Regions from separate parts of the Bradyrhizobium sp. USDA 4472 genome, predicted to be linked through region 1. Evidence: riboswitches for the same ligand, from Rfam matches in the RefSeq annotation. Region 1 holds a riboswitch; the other holds the start of a gene.

Region 1 (8,913 bases):
TGCACCACCTCCAAGGAGATCACGGGCGACCAGCGGCATTAGCGCGATGATGGCGCCTCCGATCACGCCGGTGATCATGGAACGAATCAGCACGATTTTGATCGGGGGCGAGTTAGCGATGTAGCGGAGCCCCGAAACGATGGCGCGGTTTAGTTTTTCTGGCGGAAGATATGACGGTTCGGAAATTCGCTTCCACAAGAACAGCGCAAGAAGTAAGGGTAGATATAGCAATGCATTTAGGGCAAACGAAGCGACTGCGCCGGCTGCCGCTACCACTATCCCGCCGATCGCCGGTCCCACGCTGCGCGCGATGTTATAGCTAATGCTGTTCAGCGCGACCGCAGCTGGGAGTGCTTCCGCCGGCACTTGCTCGCTAACTGAGGATTGCCAGGCAGGATCCATCAGAGCCACGCCGCTGCCGATTACAAAACACAGGATTAGCAACGAGTCTGGCGTGACCATCCCTAGCCAGGTAAGTGCCGTCAGCGCGGTCGCACCAGCTAGCGACATGCTGAGCGCGAAAAGCATCACGATCCGCCGGTCATACATATCCGCAATTGCGCCTGCGGGCATCGAAATCAGCATGACCGGTAGCAAAAATGCTGTCTGCACAAGCGCAACTTTGTCCGCCGACGTTGTCATCTGCGTCATCGCCCACGCTGCGCCGACGCTCCGGATCAGCGCGCCCAGGTTCGTAAGGAGGCTCGCAAGCCAGATACGCCGAAAGGTGAGGTGGCGGAAGGGCGCTGTGATACCTTCAGTGCTAATTGGTCGAGGCTTGAGAGGAGTCATCTAGCTTGCTGCCCTACCCCGGATGGTGCGACGAATGAGGACAAAGAGGGGCTGATGGCAAACGGGAAGTCCGCCGTCATTCGACTTGCGCTGCTTAGATGCAAGAGAGACCTCAAAATAGTCAGGTTCGCGCCAAGGGTTCCGCCTCGCACGATCCCGACCTGACGAGTAAACTTTGCTCTTGCCCTGCAAGTGCGCGCTTTCTCGACACGGCTCATTCCGTAGTCACTCCCTGCAAGATGCCACCAGCAAAGGCCAGATGCCACTCAACTGACCCAGAGGCCTTATCCTTTCGCCGCTTGTATTGATTCAAAAAGTTGATTTCCTCGTGACAGGTGCCGCCGAGCGAGCCGCGGCGGCCTTGCCCAACTGAAAGCCGATCTTCTCAGATCTGTCCAATGGCCAGAAGCGACGTGAACGCATATAGGTGAGGCCATACTCTGAAGCGCTCTGAATATTTAAATCGCGCGTAGCCGCTTAGAGCACAAAATCGAAGGAAACTTGCAGCGTTTTACTCGCACTGCGCGACGAAAAAGGGCGCTAGCGATGCGTACTGGCCAAGCCGACATCTCTCGTTGGTGAGCGTTTGCAAGTTCATCGGACTGAGTCATCCAGCTCGCTCGCGCCACGAAGCGCCCACAATGAGCGGTTGGTGTTGGTAGCCTGGAGGTGACGCCACTCAGTTCAAAGTTATGCGCGCCAATGCGCGAAGACCTGCGCTCGTTTCATAATGGGTACCGCGACGCCTTGCACGGCTTGGTGATGGAGCAGGTAGGCGGGGTCCATTGGTGAGACACTCAATCCTCAGACGGTGCCTCAATTGGAATAGCAAATCCGGCTTTTACCCGGTCCATGACCACCATGGTCTTGAAGCCCTTGATATCGGGGTTCTCACGGAAAAATCGCCGCGTGAACTGCTCATAATCGTCCATGGTGCGTGCGGTTATGTATAGGACAAAGTCAGCATCGCCTGTGACGTAAAACCCATTGACGACTTCAGCGGATGATTTGATCGCCTTTTTGAACCTGTCGATTATGTCCGAGCGTTCCCGCTCCAATGTCACCAGCACGAGCATCTGAATAGGTCTTCCGACCGCCTTGGCCGAAACGATCGAAACGTCCGCCTCGATAATGCCGTCCGACCGAAGCCTCTTTAGCCTGCGTTGACAGGCGGTAGCGGAAAGCCCGGCCAGTTCGCCAATCGTCTCGGATGTGAGACGGTTATTTTTTTGCACGATCTCCAGGATGTGAGCGTCGATTCGGTCGTACCTCATAACAGGCTCCAGGCTAAAGAGGAAATTCTGCAAGAGATCGTGTGTTTCCGCAGAAAAAAATCTCAGATCCGTCAAATGTCGTCGAAAAACACTCTTTGTGACATCAGTATCGTCGATCTAACGGCAATTACAAGAAATATGCTGCAGGGCTTGCAAAATGCCCTTCGAAAGGGCCTTCGTCCCGTAATGCAAACTTCTCTAAGAAGAGCGTCAGCTGAGCGCACAGCAGTTGGTGTCGCTCCGCAGCAGTTGGGGCTTCGACGAGGACTTGAGCTTGGGGATGCATCGATGCATCTCGGCGTCTCGGGAGGAGGTGTCGTTGGATCGGGTTGGTTTTACGCTCGGGTGAGCTGCGCGGAACGGCTTTGGTACCCTGAATTCGCTCCGCACAAAGCTGCGTCCCGTCCTTAAATGCCACGGCACTTCGCGGTGTGTACTGCGTGCGCCCTGCTAAGAAACGACGTCTTTCATGCGGCCCCATCTGGTCGGCGTCAATTCGGGAGCGGTCGCAACAACTGCGTCATAGGAAGGCTTTCGGAAGCAACGTGCCAAGTGGTCACAGGGCTTACCTAGACAATAAATTGCGGGAACCGAGTTGCCCGGCACTGAGGGGCGCATCACCTTTCGAAGGCGACTGCAAATTCGCTTCGGCTCTGTCACAACCGACGTGCTCCCGCCCCGATATCGGCGGGAGTATGGACTAGGATCCACTGAACAGGATCAGGGCAGCGATGCGCTCAGCCGAGTGTTGCTGCGGTCTGTCATAATGACATCAGCGATCATTTCAGCTGTAACAGCGGATAATGTCCAGCCGAGATGGCCATGGCCAGTATTGTAGAAAACATTCGGGCGTTTGCCTCGGCCAACCCTCGGCATCATGCTAGGTGTCATAGGACGCAAGCCCGCCCATGGCACCACCTGCGCGGTGGACACATCCGGAAACGATCGCTCTACCCATCCTATCAGGGGCTTAATTCGATCCCAGCGGATATCGCGGTTTTCGCCATTAAACTCGGCGGTCCCCGCGACCCGGAAGCGATCTTCTCCTAACCGGCTGGTCACGATCTTGGTGGCCTCGTCCAGCAGGCTGACACGAGGCGCGGCCTTTTGGCTCGTCTCGTCTCCCAGCTCTACCGTGATCGAGTACCCCTTCACGGGATAAATGTTGATGTTGTCCCCCAGCATTGAAGCAATGCGGCGGCTGCCGACCCCTGCGCAAACCACTACGCGTTCGGCATTGAGTTCTTCCTTCGACGAACCTGGTTTCCAGTGTACGACCACACCGTCTCGGTCGGACCGCATGCCGCAGATCTCCGCATCAAAGACGAAGCGTACGCCCCCTCGCTCGCAAGCCGCAGCGAGGCCGCGCGTAAACTTGTGAATGTCGCCGGTTGAGTCAGACGGGGTAAAGAAGCCGCCATAATACTGATCGCGCAGAGCTGGCTCTATTGCAAGCATTTCAGAGGGCGTCACGGGACGGCGATCCAATCCGCCCTTGAGCAGCAACTGATTCACGCGAGAGGCCGCATCGAACTCGAGCTTGCTCGAATAAACGTGCAAAATTCCTCGCCGCTCCAAGTCGAAATCGATGCTCTCCCGATCGGCTAGCTCAAAAAGATGCTCGCGAGCGGCTATCGCTAGCTTCGTCGTTTCGATCGTATTTTGGCGATAGTTTCGAATCTGGCTTACGAACTCTGCCAGCCAAGTATATTTGTGAAAACTGGGCCTTGGGTTCAGCAACAATGGTGCGTCTTTGCGCAGCATCCACCTCAAGCCTCTTACGATCGTTGCGACGTTATTCCAGACCTCGGCATTGCTTGCCGATAATTGGCCCCCGTTCGCAAACGAAGTGTCCATCGCCGGATAGCGCTGGCGATCCAAGACTGTAACCGAATAGCCGCGGCGGGCCAGGGCATAGGCAGTTGTAACTCCGGTGATACCGGATCCAATAATGACGACCGTGCTCATCGTGTGCTCCAGGACAGGGTTGAACGAACGGTGAAATGGCTTTCGCCCTCCCTCCGTCCCCAAATCTGTCCGTGCACCTGAGAGCTTTATCCGCAATCCACGTGGATCGCGGTCCCCTTCGGTGGGTGCTGACTGGCACCTCTCTCCAGATCGTCCTCGGTGTGCGGTCCTGGGCCTGAGAGTTTCCTTGGGGGGTTGCTCCGTCGGCGGTGATAGGCCTTTGCAGGCTTATCGCGCTCTCCCGCACACCATCATCAGACATGATAACACTCTCAGACGTACTCACGACCTGTCAAGCCGCGATGAGTCGTCGGACCAAAAAATCGGCGGCGTAAGCGACGGCTTGATGTTTTGCCCTAGCTCCCCCACCCAGATTAGCAGGTGGTTTCTTGCCGAGTACTATGCTGATCTCGCTTTTGATCATTGCATTGCTCGATGCCCAGTGGTTTCCGGCGAGCTATCCCCGGCTAGCGCAGAAATTCTGCGAGATCATCTAAAGAACGCACAATGTTGGCGCGGCGACGCTCTAATAAGTATGCGGTGGGTGTATGAACCTAGAAAGCTGTCGCTGGCATGCATCTCTTTCGAAGTCGAGCCAAAATGGAGGCTTGCACGCCTGACGCGGTTGCCCTGCTCGATGAGCGGCTCTTCAAACCGCTTGCGTCGACGTCTCTGGCCCATGACGGCAAGATTCGCCCGTGTTCGTCGCGCGGGCAGGTTAAGTTCGCTGCTGGTCCGGCGATCCGCTGCCGCCACTATCAATCCGCGCGAGTCCAGGTCGCTGCTTCACCAGGCAGGCCAGCGGACAAGGGGACTCAGAGCGCGAGCAGCGCCGTTGTGGCTCTGTCCCAGTTGATCGCCTCCCGCGCGCCCGCTCTCGCCGTGCAAGCTCGGATTTTGGTTCAAAGAGCATGGTGGTTTCCGAGAAGTCCGAAAAGACGACCGCGCCAAGTTGAAGATAGACCTCTCACGCTCTCGATCTGCTTTGAACTCGGCGGAGGACCTCGATGAGGCACGCCGTCTTTGTCTTCTGCGTCAATCAAGAAAAGGACCCGGTCGCTGGGCACGTTCTCGACGCTCTCAAAACCGCATGCGCTCCTGTTACAACGAGTTTCGAACTCGATGGGCACTCGGTGCTCGAAGTTGCTGGCTTGCATGACGCCAGGATTTCGATCGTGGCCACGAACGAGGTCGTAAGTAACGACTATGCGCGCTACGCGCCAATGTTTAATGATCGCTTCGGTGATGCCAACGTTATTGGCATCGTGAACTGGCACGAGGGCGCTAATGCGCCAAACGCGATCTTCTCGGTTCAAACGACGGGCGATCTGGGCACCGGGACCTTCAGCGCGGTCGATCCCCGGATTACCCGGGGGCTTCTTCTAGCGATCGAAGCCGAGCGGCTCACTTCCGGTCTTGACTCTTATCGCACTTACCTGGAAGCGACTCATTGGTCCGGCGTCAAGGCTGGTGATGCTGGTACCCGTCTCGCTGACCTGCGACCTTCGGCTGTCGATGTCGAGATCGGAAGCTCACCCGAAGATTGGGGAAATCCTATTGCAGCTCGAGTGCTGGCGCGATCGCTACTGGGAATTTTCGATCGTATTGAGGAACCGGTGCACTCCGTGCTCTGCATCGGAGGTGTTCACTTCGAGCCAAGCTTCACGAACGCGGTATTGCAGTCGCGCGATCGCCTCCCGATCGCGGCTAGTCACGTGCTACCAAACCATTGGCTCGTGTCGGATGGCTATGACCAGGAAAGTCGTTTGATCGACCTGCGAGCTTGCGTGCACTCGATTGTCGGCGGGATCCAAAGCATCGTGTACCACGATAAGCTGAAAGCGCCTTACAAAGGTGTTGCTCGCCTGCTCGCGGAAGAGCTCGGTGTTCCCATGCTTTCGCATAAAAAATTACGCGCGGCTTTCCCGAAGGATATTGTCGAATGAGCGCGCGAAGGTGGCCATCTGCTGTCGGATCGGCATCTAAATTGTCGGTCGTCCTGCGATTGACGTGTTTCTCTGGAGAAGAGCGATGAACGGTATGGGGATTGGTTCGATAAGGACCATTCAGTATGATCCGTTTCCCCGGATCGAATACGAGGACCGCGTCGAGCGCGCGCGGCGTCTGATGAAAGAGCATGCCATTGACGCGCTTTTGGCGACGTCCGAACACAATTTGCGATATTTCACTGGCGAGCCTAGCACGACCCCGTACCAGACGACCCGGCCACGATTTCTTCTCATTCGTTCGTCGGGTGACCCCGTTGCCGTCGTTCCGGAGGGAATGGACCAGTTTTATAGAGACACGACGTGGGTAAAAAACTGCCGAAGCTGGCCGAGTCCAAATCCGAAAAATGAGGGTGTGTCCGCACTTGCCGAAGCGTTGCGCGAGTTACTGCCAGAGGACGCCAGAATCGGCGTAGAGCTTGGTGCGGAGAGTAGGCTTGGCTTCCCCGCAGGTGATTTCTTGCGTGTTGCGGATGCGATCAAGCCTCGAAGGTTCGTCGACGCATCGGATCCGATTTTCACGCCACTGCGAATGATCAAGTCTCCGCTAGAGATTGGCAGAATTCGAACTGTATGTAGGCTTGTTTCGGAAGCATTCGAAAATTTAGCATCTAAACTGCGTCTGGGTATGACGGAACGCGAGGCCTGTCGCCAGTTCGAATTCGAATGTTTCAGTCGCGGTGTCGAGAAGACAAGCAAAATAGTGGGTGTTTCTGGGCGCGGGGGATATACGCGTCCTTACGGTGTTCCGACCGACAAAATTCTGTCGGACGGAGACGTGCTGTTTATTGATGCCGGCTGCCTGTTCGACTTTTATTGGAGCGATTTCGATCGACACTTTGCTTTCGGTGCACCTGATCCGCACACCCAGGATGCTTATCAGGTCGTTTGGGATGCCACTGAAGCGGGAATTGCCGCCGCTAGACCTGGCATTCCGATCTGTGATGTCTGGGGCGCAATGTCGGCCGTACTAAATGGCTCAAACAATCGCGGTAAAGCTACCAACATCGGCCGAATGGGACACTCCATGGGCTTATGGATGCCAGAGCTACCGTCTGTCCAACCGGATGACAAGACAATACTAAAGCCAGGCATGATCATTAACATTGAACCGAGCACCTCATATCCCTCATATTTCGACGGATCACCTAAGCTGATGCTGCATGAAGAGGTGGTCGTCGTGACCGAAACTGGCTCGCAGTTGCTCACTTCTCGTGCTTCGCGAAAAATGCCAGTGGTGGCCATATAACAAATAAGAAGACGGAACGTAGCAGAAAGGAAGGGCATGCCGAGCTCTCGCCGTAAGCCTGAAGCGGCCATGATGTCTCATTGGCGTTTTAAGCGTGCGTCTCAATGGCCGCACGAAAGTGTGCGATATCAGCGAGCCGGCCTAAGAGACTGTGGCAAATTGGAGTTCACGAGTAGAGTGCAGAAGCCGACACGGTCTGCGCCAAATAGTTGCGGCGCTCCTGCCATGACGTCTCTACATTTTGCTTATGGCTTACTCCATTGCGAAAAGGTCAGAATGCGAGCGACAGCAGCAAAAAGTGCGTGGGGCCGCTTCACGCGTGCGCACCGAGAGCCCGCCGCACGCTCAGGCGGTGCTGTATCCTTTAATGGATTCGGATTTTAAGGTCTGGCATGCATAGTGTTGATCAGTTTCGTGATTTGCAGGATGAGGTAACCGCTTGGCGCCGATATCTCCACGAAAATCCCGAGCTCGACTTTCAGGTACACAATACGGCGCGGTTTGTCGCCGAGAAGCTCGCCTCGTTCGGTATCAATCACATCGAAACGGGAATAGCTGAAACCGGCATCGTTGCATTGATTCAAGGGAAGGGTGGAGATGGTCCCACCATCGGGCTGAGGGCCGACATGGATGCGCTGCCCATCCTCGAGGCCTCAAACAAGCCGTGGTCCTCGAAAGTGCCCGGTAAAATGCACGCTTGCGGGCATGATGGTCATACGGCCATGTTGCTGGGCGCTGCGAAATATCTCGCCAAGACACGCAATTTCAAAGGCTGCGTCGCCTTGATTTTTCAGCCGGCAGAAGAAGTGGAGCTTCCCTCCGGCGGCCTGAAAATGGTCCGGGAAGGAATCATGGACCGTTTCAGCATCTCGAAAGTCTTTGGGATGCACAACGCGCCGGGCACCGAGATCGGCAAGTTCAGCATTTGCGATGGACCGATCATGGCCTCACAAGACGATTTCGACATTGTCGTGAAGGGGCGGGGCGGCCATGCGGCCAAGCCGCATGAGACCATCGATCCAGTCGTAATTGCTGCACAGATCATCGTCGGCGCGCAAACTCTGGTGTCGCGCACCACGAATCCGATCAACTCGCTTGTCATTTCAGTGACTAAGTTGAACGCCGCCAACGCCTACAACGTCATTGCCGATGAAGTCGAAATGGCCGGCACTGTTAGAACTCATGTTCCGGAGCTGCGAGACTTTGCCGAACGCCAGATCATGGCGGCAGCCCAGGGTATCGCGCGCGGATTCGGAGCGGATATCGAGTTTAAATACCGTCGATCAGTCCCGGTGACCTTCAACCACACCGAAGAGACTAATCTGGCGATCAGGGCGGCACGCAGCCTGGTCGGAGCCGCTTCTGTGCACGAGAATATCAAACCAGGTATGGGGGCCGAGGACTTTGCCTACATGCTGGAGGCCCGGCCGGGCGCAATGATATTCATCGGAAACGGGCCGACTGCCGGTGTGCACAACCCGGCATATGATTTCAACGATGAAGCGTTACCTTATGGCATAGGCTATTGGGTGAATTTGGTCGAGACATTGCTGTCTATCTGAATCACCCGGTCTGTCTCGATTGATCTCGTCAACCAAAGGCTCGGCGAGCGGCAAAACTACAG
Region 2 (8,913 bases), 4.1 Mb from region 1:
TCCTTCATCTCGATGCCCTCGACCGCGCGCGCCATCAGCTTGACGCCGCCGACCTCGCGCACGCCGGAAGCCCCGCCGCCGCCGCTTGCTGCGCCGCCCCCCATCGCGAGCTTCTTGCGGGCGTCGGACAGCTCGCGCTCGAGCTTCTTGCGTTCCTCCATCAGCGCGGTGATGCGCGCCGGAATGTCGTCGACCGAGGTGCGCAGCTCGCTTGCTGCGGTCTTCGCCAGCGCCATGGTCTCATTGGCATGCTTGCGGGCGTAGTTGCCGGTCAGCGCCTCGATGCGGCGCACGCCTGACGCCACCGCGCTCTCGCCGGTCAGCGTGATCAGGCCGATATCGCCGGTGCGCCGCACATGCGTGCCGCCGCAGAGCTCGACCGACCAGCCGAGCGCATTGGCGCCGCGCTCGCGCGCGGTCTTGCCCATCGAGACGACGCGAACCTCGTCGCCGTACTTCTCGCCGAACAGCGCGCGCGCGCCGGCCTCGCGAGCCTCGTCGACGCCCATCACGCGGGTCGTGACCTCGTCATTCTCCAGCACCACGTCGTTGGCGATGTCCTCGACGCGAGCAAGCTCCTCCGCCGTGATCGGCTTCGGATGCACGAAGTCGAAACGCAGCCGGTCCGGCGCCACCATCGAGCCGCGCTGGGCGATGTGATCGCCGAGCACCTGGCGCAGCGCCTCATGGATGAGATGCGTCGCCGAGTGATGCGCGCGGATCGACGAGCGCCTGGAATGATCGACCTCGAGCTGCAGCGCGGTGCCGACCTTCAGCTCGCCGCTCTCGACCGTGCCGACATGCACGAAGAAATCGCCGAGCTTCTTCTGCGTGTCGGTGACGCGGAATTTGATCCCGCTCTCGCCCGTCAGCACGCCGGTGTCGCCGACCTGGCCGCCCGACTCCGCATAGAACGGCGTCTGGTTGAGCACGATCGCGCCGGTGTCGCCGGCCTTGAGGTGGGCGACTTCCTTGCCGTCCCTGACCAGCGCCGAGACCACGCCTTCAGCGCTCTCGGTCTCGTAGCCCAAAAATTCCGTCGCCCCGAGCTTCTCGCGCAGCGGAAACCAGATCGCCTCGCTCGCCGCCTCGCCCGATCCCTTCCAGGACTCGCGCGCCTTGGCCTTCTGCCGCTCCATCGCGTCGGTGAACGCAGACTGGTCGACGCCAATGCCGCGCGACTTCAGCGCGTCCTGCGTCAGGTCCAGCGGGAAGCCGTAGGTGTCGTACAGCGTGAAGGCGACGTCACCGTCGAACATGTCGCCCTTCTTCAACGACGCGCTCTTCTCGTCGAGGATGGCAAGGCCCCGCGACAGCGTCTTGCGGAAGCGGGTCTCTTCCAGCCGCAGCGTTTCCTCGATCAGGTTTTCCGCGCGCATCAGATCAGGATAGGCCTGGCCCATCTCGCGGACCAGCGCCCAGACCAGCCGATGCATCAGCGGCTCCTTGGCGCCCAGCAGCTGCGCATGGCGCATGGCGCGGCGCATGATCCGGCGCAGCACATAGCCGCGGCCCTCGTTCGAGGGCAGCACGCCATCCGCGACCAGGAAGGCCGACGAGCGCAGATGGTCGGCGATGACGCGGAACGAGGCGACGGTCTGCTCGTTCGGCCCGCTGCCGAGCGCGGACGCGGCCGCATCGATCAAATGACGGAACAGATCGGTCTCGAACACGCTGTCGACGCCCTGCATGATGCAGGCCATACGCTCAAGGCCCATACCGGTGTCGATCGAGGGACGCGGCAGATCCACGCGCTCCTCCTTCGTCACCTGTTCGTATTGCATGAACACGAGATTCCAGAATTCGAGGAAGCGGTCGCCGTCCTCCTCAGGCGAACCCGGAGGGCCGCCCCAGATGTGGTCGCCGCGGTCGATGAAGATCTCCGAGCACGGACCGCAGGGGCCGGTGTCGCCCATCGCCCAGAAATTGTCCGAGGTCGGGATGCGGATGATGCGGTCGTCGGAAAAGCCGGCGATCTTCTTCCAGAGCCCGTGCGCCTCGTCGTCGGTGTGGTAGACGGTGACGAGCAGCTTGTCCTTGTCGAGCCCGAAATCCTTCGTGATCAGCTTCCAGGCCAGCTCGATCGCGCGCTCCTTGAAATAGTCGCCGAAGGAGAAATTGCCGAGCATCTCGAAGAAGGTGAGATGGCGCGCGGTGTAGCCGACATTGTCGAGGTCGTTGTGCTTGCCCCCGGCGCGCACGCATTTCTGCGACGTGGTGGCGCGCTGATAGGGCCGCTTCTCGACGCCGGTGAAGACGTTCTTGAACTGCACCATGCCGGCATTGGTGAACATCAACGTCGGATCGTTGCGCGGCACCAATGGCGAGGACGACACGATCTCGTGCCCGTTCTCGGCAAAGAAGTTCAGAAAGGTCGACCTGATCTCGTTGACGCCGCTCATGTTCATCCAATCGGGTGTGCTTGGACCCGCTTATCCCTGATCCAAACCTGGCGATTTGGGCGGATATCTGCGGGCCAAAGCGCTTTTAGACAAGGCCAGCTTCCCTGTCCAGAAACTGTGCAAAGAGATCAGTGGGTTGCCGCAGGCGCGTAATCCCCTTTGGAAAGCCGCAAAGCGCGCGTTGACAGGCTTGGCCGGCCTGTGGTCTGTACCCATTTGTATCGTACGGCCACGTCGGGAGAGACCGGCTTCACTGCCGGCGCCGAAGGAGCAACCGCCCCGGAAACTCTCAGGCAAAAGGACCGCGTGGCTTTGACGACATCTGGAAAGAGGCGCTGGCGGGCTTAAGACCTGGATAGCGTCCGCCGACGGGATAATACTCTCAGGCACAGCGACAGATGGGGCTTCGACCGGTGTCCCAGGGGAATCGTCCCCGGGGAACCGCCGAGGGCCCCCGTGATGCTTGCGTCGGACGACAAGAACTCCCTGAAACGTACACCCCTTTACGACCTGCACGTGTCGCTCGGCGGCAAGATGGTGCCGTTCGCGGGCTACGACATGCCCGTGCAGTACCCGGCCGGCGTGCTGAAGGAGCACCTTCAGACCCGCTCGTCCGCCGGCCTGTTCGACGTCTCCCATATGGGCCAGATCGCGCTTCGGCCGAAATCCGGCAGGATCGAGGACGCCGCTCGCGCGCTGGAGCGGCTGGTGCCGCAGGACATCGTGGCGATCGCGCCGGGACGGCAGCGCTACGCCCAGTTCACCAATGACGACGGCGGCATTCTCGACGATCTGATGGTCGCGAATTTCGGCGATCACCTGTTCCTGGTGGTCAATGCTGCCTGCAAGGCCGAGGACGAGGCGCATCTGCGCGCGAACCTGTCGGGGACCTGCATCATCGATTCGCTTGCCGACCGCGCGCTGATCGCGTTGCAAGGCCCGAAAGCCGAGTCAGCGCTGGCGAAATTATGTGCAGCAGCGCCCACCATGAAGTTCATGGATGCCGGCCCGCATGAGGTAGCCGGCCTCGGCTGTTTCGTCTCGCGCTCGGGCTATACCGGCGAGGACGGGTTCGAGATTTCGGTGCCCGCGGCCGACGCCGAACGTCTCGCCAAGACGCTGCTCGAAAACCCCGACGTGATGCCGATCGGCTTGGGTGCCCGCGACAGCCTGCGGCTGGAAGCCGGGCTCTGCCTCTACGGCCACGATATCGACACCGAAACCACGCCGGTCGAAGCCGCGCTGGAATGGTCGGTGCAGAAAAGCCGCCGCACCGGTGGCGCCCGCGCCGGCGGATTTCCCGGCGCTGAAAAGATTCTCGCGCATTTCAATCACGGCGCATCCCGCCGCCGTGTCGGCCTGCGTGCCGAAGGCCGCGCACCGGTGCGCGAAGGCGCGCTGCTGTTTGCCGGGAACGAAGGCGGCCAGGCCATTGGAAGGGTCACCTCGGGCGGCTTCGGCCCGAGCCTGAATGCGCCCGTGGCGATGGGCTACGCGCCCACCGCTTTGAGCGCGCTCGACACGAAACTCTTTGCGGAAGTGCGTGGGCAGCGTCTGCCGCTCATCGTCGCCGCCATGCCCTTCGTGAAAAACACCTACAAACGCTGAGGACAAGACAATGACCACGACGCTGTACACTTCCGACCATGAATGGCTCGCGATCGACGGCGATGTCGCAACCGTCGGGATCACCGATTACGCGCAGTCCCAGCTCGGCGACGTCGTGTTCGTCGAATTGCCCAAGGTCGGCCGCACCCTGAAGAAGGCCGAAGCCGCCGCCGTGGTGGAATCGGTGAAAGCCGCCTCCGACGTTTACGCGCCCATCTCCGGCGAGGTGCTCGAGACCAACGAGGCGCTCGCCGCCGAGCCCGCGCTGGTGAACTCGGACGCGCAAGCCGCGGCCTGGTTCTTCAAGATTAAAATCGCCGACAAGAGCGAGCTTGGCGGGCTCATGGATGAAGCCGCCTACAAGGCCCACACGGCGTGAGGATATGAGTCGAACCGTCTCAACATACTCACTGTCATCGTCCGCGAAGGCGGACGATCCAGTACGCCGCGGCCCATCGGCTCTGGCCGAAGCGCCTGCGCTTACTGGATGCCCCGCCTTCGCGGGGCATGACAACAACTCCTGAAGCGAGGACCCATGATGACCGCGCAGCGCAAATCCAACGGCGAGACCACCCCTTTCGTTCGCCGCCACATCGGCCCGTCGGCGCGCGATGTCACCGCAATGCTCGAGACTGTCGGCACGAAAAGCGTCGAGGCGCTGATGGCGGAAACGCTGCCGGCCTCGATCCGGCAGGCCACTCCGCTCGATCTCGGCAAGCCCCTCGGCGAGACGGAGGCGATCGCGCATATGGCTGAGCTCGCTCGTCAGAACCAGGTCTTCACCTCGCTGATCGGCCAGGGCTATTCAGGAACGATCCTGCCCGCGGTGATCCAGCGCAACATTCTGGAGAACCCGGCCTGGTACACGGCCTACACGCCCTACCAGCCCGAAATCAGCCAGGGCCGGCTCGAAGCGCTGTTCAACTTCCAGACCATGATCTGCGACCTCACCGGGCTCGATGTCGCCAACGCCTCGCTGCTCGATGAGGCAACCGCCGCGGCCGAAGCCATGGCACTGGCGGAGCGGCACTCGAAGGTCGAAGCAAAGGCCTTCTTCGTCGACAAGGACGTGCATCCGCAGACCCTGGCCGTGATGCGCACGCGCGCCGAACCGTTCGGCTGGAATCTGGTGGTCGGCGATCCGCTCACCGATCTCGACAAGGCAGACGTGCTCGGCGCGCTGCTGCAATATCCGGGAAGTTCGGGCGCGGTGCGCGACCTCAGGCCTGCGGTCGCAGCGCTGAAAGCGAAGGGCGCGCTTGCGATCGTTGCCGCCGATCTCCTGGCCCTGACGCTGCTCGCCTCGCCCGGCGAACTCGGCGCCGACATTGCCATCGGTTCGGCGCAGCGTTTTGGCGTGCCGATGGGTTATGGCGGCCCGCACGCGGCCTATATGGCGGTGCGCGATGCGCTGAAGCGCTCGCTGCCCGGCCGCATCGTCGGCCTTTCCGTCGATTCACGCGGGATGCCTGCCTATCGCCTGGCTCTGCAGACCCGCGAGCAGCACATCCGCCGCGAGAAGGCGACCTCCAACATCTGCACCGCGCAGGTGCTGCTCGCCGTGATCGCCGCAATGTACGCGGTCTATCACGGTCCCGAGGGGCTCGCGCAGATCGCACGCAACGTGCATCGCCGCACCGCCGTGCTCGCGAGCGGCCTGCGCAAGCTCGGCTTCGCACCGCAGTCCGAGAGCTTCTTCGACACGCTCAGCGTCGATGCCGGCACAGGGCGCGCCGTGATCATCGCGCGCGCGGCGGCCGAGAAGATCAATCTCGGCGTCGGTGAGACCGGCTTGCGCATCGCGCTCGACGAGACCACCACGGCTGCGACCGTGGAAGCGGTCTGGCGTGCCTTCGGCGGCCAATTGTCCTACGCGGAGATCGATGCCACGACGCACGAGGCGCTGCCGGACACGCTGAAGCGTACGACCTCTTTCCTCACCCATCCGGTGTTCCACGCGCATCGCTCGGAAACCGAGATGCTGCGCTATATGCGCAAGCTCAGCGATCGCGACCTCGCGCTCGACCGCGCGATGATTCCGCTCGGCTCCTGCACGATGAAGCTGAACGCGACGACTGAAATGATGCCGCTGACCTGGCCGGAATTCGGCAGCCTGCACCCGTTCGCCCCGCGCGAGCAGGCCAACGGCTATCACGCGCTGTTCGCGCAGCTTGAAAAATGGCTCTGCGACATCACCGGCTATGACGCCATCTCACTGCAGCCGAACTCGGGCGCGCAAGGCGAATATGCCGGACTTCTGGCTATCCGGGGTTATCATGCCGCGCGCGGAGAGAGTCACCGCAAGATCTGCCTGATCCCCTCCTCCGCTCACGGCACTAACCCGGCCTCGGCCGCGATGGTCGGCATGGACGTGGTGGTTGTGTCTTGCGAGAAGAACGGCGACGTCGATGTCAACGATCTCCGTGCGAAGGCCGAGAAGCATTCGAACGATCTCGCCGCGGTGATGATCACTTATCCCTCGACCCATGGCGTGTTCGAGGAGCATATCAAGGAGATCTGCGACATCGTCCACGGCCATGGCGGCCAGGTGTATCTCGACGGCGCCAACCTGAATGCGCAGGTCGGCCTTAGCAGGCCCGGCGATTACGGCGCCGATGTCAGCCATCTCAATCTGCACAAGACCTTCTGCATTCCGCATGGCGGCGGCGGCCCCGGCATGGGCCCGATCGGCGTGAAGGCGCATCTTGCGCCGTTCCTCCCCGGTCACCCCGCGACGAAGGCGGATGCTCCAGTCGGCCCGGTCTCGGCCGCGCCGTTCGGCTCGGCTTCGATCCTCACCATCTCCTACATCTACATCCTGATGATGGGCGGCGAAGGTCTGAAGCGCGCGACCGAGATCGCGATCCTCAATGCCAACTACATCGCGGCGCGCCTCGATGCGCACTTCCCGGTGCTCTACAGGAACACGAGGGGCCGCGTCGCGCATGAGTGCATCATCGATCCTCGTCCTCTGAAGGCAACGTCAGGCGTCACCGTCGACGACATCGCAAAGCGCCTGATCGATTACGGCTTCCATGCGCCGACCATGAGCTTCCCGGTGCCGGGCACGCTGATGATCGAACCGACGGAGTCGGAATCCAAGGCCGAGCTGGATCGATTTTGCGATGCCATGATCGCGATCCGGAAGGAGATTGCCGAGGTCGAGGCCGGTCGCTTCAAGATCGAGGCATCGCCGCTGCGCCACGCCCCGCACACCGTGCACGACATCGCCGATGACGATTGGAAGCGTGCCTACGCCCGCAGCGAAGGCTGCTTCCCCGCGGGCGTCTCGCGCACCGACAAATATTGGTGCCCGGTGGGGCGCGTCGACAATGTCTACGGCGATCGTAATCTGGTATGCTCCTGCCCGCCGGTGAGCGATTACGCCGAAGCGGCGGAGTAGGACGCGACGGTGGTTTCGTAGGGCGGGCAAAGCGAAGCGTGCCCACAACCTTTGCATCCGGTGTGAAAGATGGTGGGCACGGCGCTTGCGCGCCTTTGCCCAGCTGTGGCGCCGAGCGCGCCTCTAAGGCGCAACCAACAATCGGCTTTTGCGATCCCATCGCCAGAGCCGCTCGCTGGTCAACTCGGTCCCGCCCCACCAGCGCTTGATCCGGTTGTGACGCCACATATCGTCTTTGCGCGCTACAAGTGAACGCCCAAGCTCAGTCAGCGTGACCTCCACTCGCTCCTGCCGAAGTAGCGATCCTCATTGTCGAACGATGGATCGCCCAACAGGACCGGCGGGACCGAATGTCCCCCCAGTTCGATCAGGGCATCTTGCGCGTCGGATCCGTCGAATACATCGCGAAGCCACCTCGCCTCGGAGATGCGCCCCGGGTCGGTGTACCCTTGGTCCACAAAATCCAGCAGGTCCATTTCGCTGGCACCCAGGCCCGTCACGCTGTCCGGAAGCTCTTCAAGCACCGCAATGAGCGCCGATCGAAGTCTCGGCAGGATCGTCAGATCCGTCATCAGCAAATCGAAACAGGGCTCTGGGGTTTCAGCCCGGTAGGCTCTCCAGGCGCGGCTCGCCGTCGCCAAATGGTTGTCGGTCACCTTGAAGGCCGGCAGCTTCCATTTTGCGACCGATTCCGGTGCATAATTTGCAACAATGTCGTCCGTATGCACGAAGCTCAGCTTCGTCGTGATCTCCTTGTAAGGGCGAAGAAGGTCGAGCAGCCAGACGAGCACGAGCTGATCGTTAGCGAGAGGATCGACCCAGATTTCAATCGAGTCGAACTTTGCACAAAGCTCGAAGAAACCGATATCGCGGCTGCCGAAGCCTTCCAGCGAGCCACGACAAACGCCGTCGAGCCAATGGTCGCCGGGATTGCAGTGCTTGGCTGATCGCCGCTCCAGCCCCATCAAAAGCTGTTCTTCGGAAGGCAATTTCCTCCAAACGAAACGAAGATAGAACCCGAGCGTGAGGTTCGCGAGGCCTGACCCCCGGAGCACGTCTTCGGCAGGATCATTCGTGGCTAAGATCAAATGGGACACGATTGTCTGTCAAAATTGCTACGCAACGCTCTGACGACGCGTACGCATTAATCAGGAGCGATGAGTGAAAAGGCCTCCCGGTCCCACTGCCACAGCCGTTCGCTGGTCAGGTGGGTACCGCCCCACCACCGGTCGATCCGGTTGTGCCGCAGAAAATTCTCGTAGCCACCAAGCACCGCTTTGCCGAACTCGGTGAGCAACAACCGGGATTGCTTGTACCGCGCGTGACGGAGGGCATCGTTGTGCATGTCGAATGTAAATGGCCCTTCCTCCAGCCCGGACACGGCCGGCACCGGAGAGCGGACGAGCCCGTCGAGCAGCGCTCCGACTTCCCAATAGTCGAAGACGCGACTCTCGTTGCGCTTCTGATGTCCCGGAAAGACGTCGAAGGGCCGCGCTTCGC

What was found. A riboswitch is a leader RNA that binds a small molecule or an ion and turns the genes downstream of it on or off. The one in region 1 is predicted to bind glycine.
Region 2: it holds a riboswitch for glycine, as region 1 does, so the genes downstream of both, gcvT (glycine cleavage system aminomethyltransferase GcvT) here and ACVWZ4_RS05470 (D-amino acid dehydrogenase) in region 1, are expected to answer to the same signal.

The regions. Positions count from the first base shown of each region.
Region 1 is NZ_JBSSAM010000001.1:1,204,358-1,213,270, reverse strand. It holds gene ACVWZ4_RS05480 (MFS transporter) at 1-792, opposite strand, end outside; gene ACVWZ4_RS05475 (Lrp/AsnC family transcriptional regulator) at 1,590-2,066, opposite strand; gene ACVWZ4_RS05470 (D-amino acid dehydrogenase) at 2,787-4,034, opposite strand; glycine riboswitch at 4,098-4,185, opposite strand; glycine riboswitch at 4,189-4,288, opposite strand; gene ACVWZ4_RS05465 (D-aminoacyl-tRNA deacylase) at 5,042-5,980, shown strand; gene ACVWZ4_RS05460 (M24 family metallopeptidase) at 6,066-7,289, shown strand; gene ACVWZ4_RS05455 (M20 aminoacylase family protein) at 7,682-8,851, shown strand.
Region 2 is NZ_JBSSAM010000001.1:5,318,706-5,327,618, reverse strand. It holds gene alaS (alanine--tRNA ligase) at 1-2,402, opposite strand, end outside; glycine riboswitch at 2,628-2,716, shown strand; gene gcvT (glycine cleavage system aminomethyltransferase GcvT) at 2,862-4,010, shown strand; gene gcvH (glycine cleavage system protein GcvH) at 4,021-4,389, shown strand; gene gcvP (aminomethyl-transferring glycine dehydrogenase) at 4,549-7,413, shown strand; gene ACVWZ4_RS24730 (hypothetical protein) at 7,680-8,510, opposite strand; gene ACVWZ4_RS24725 (hypothetical protein) at 8,558-8,913, opposite strand, start outside.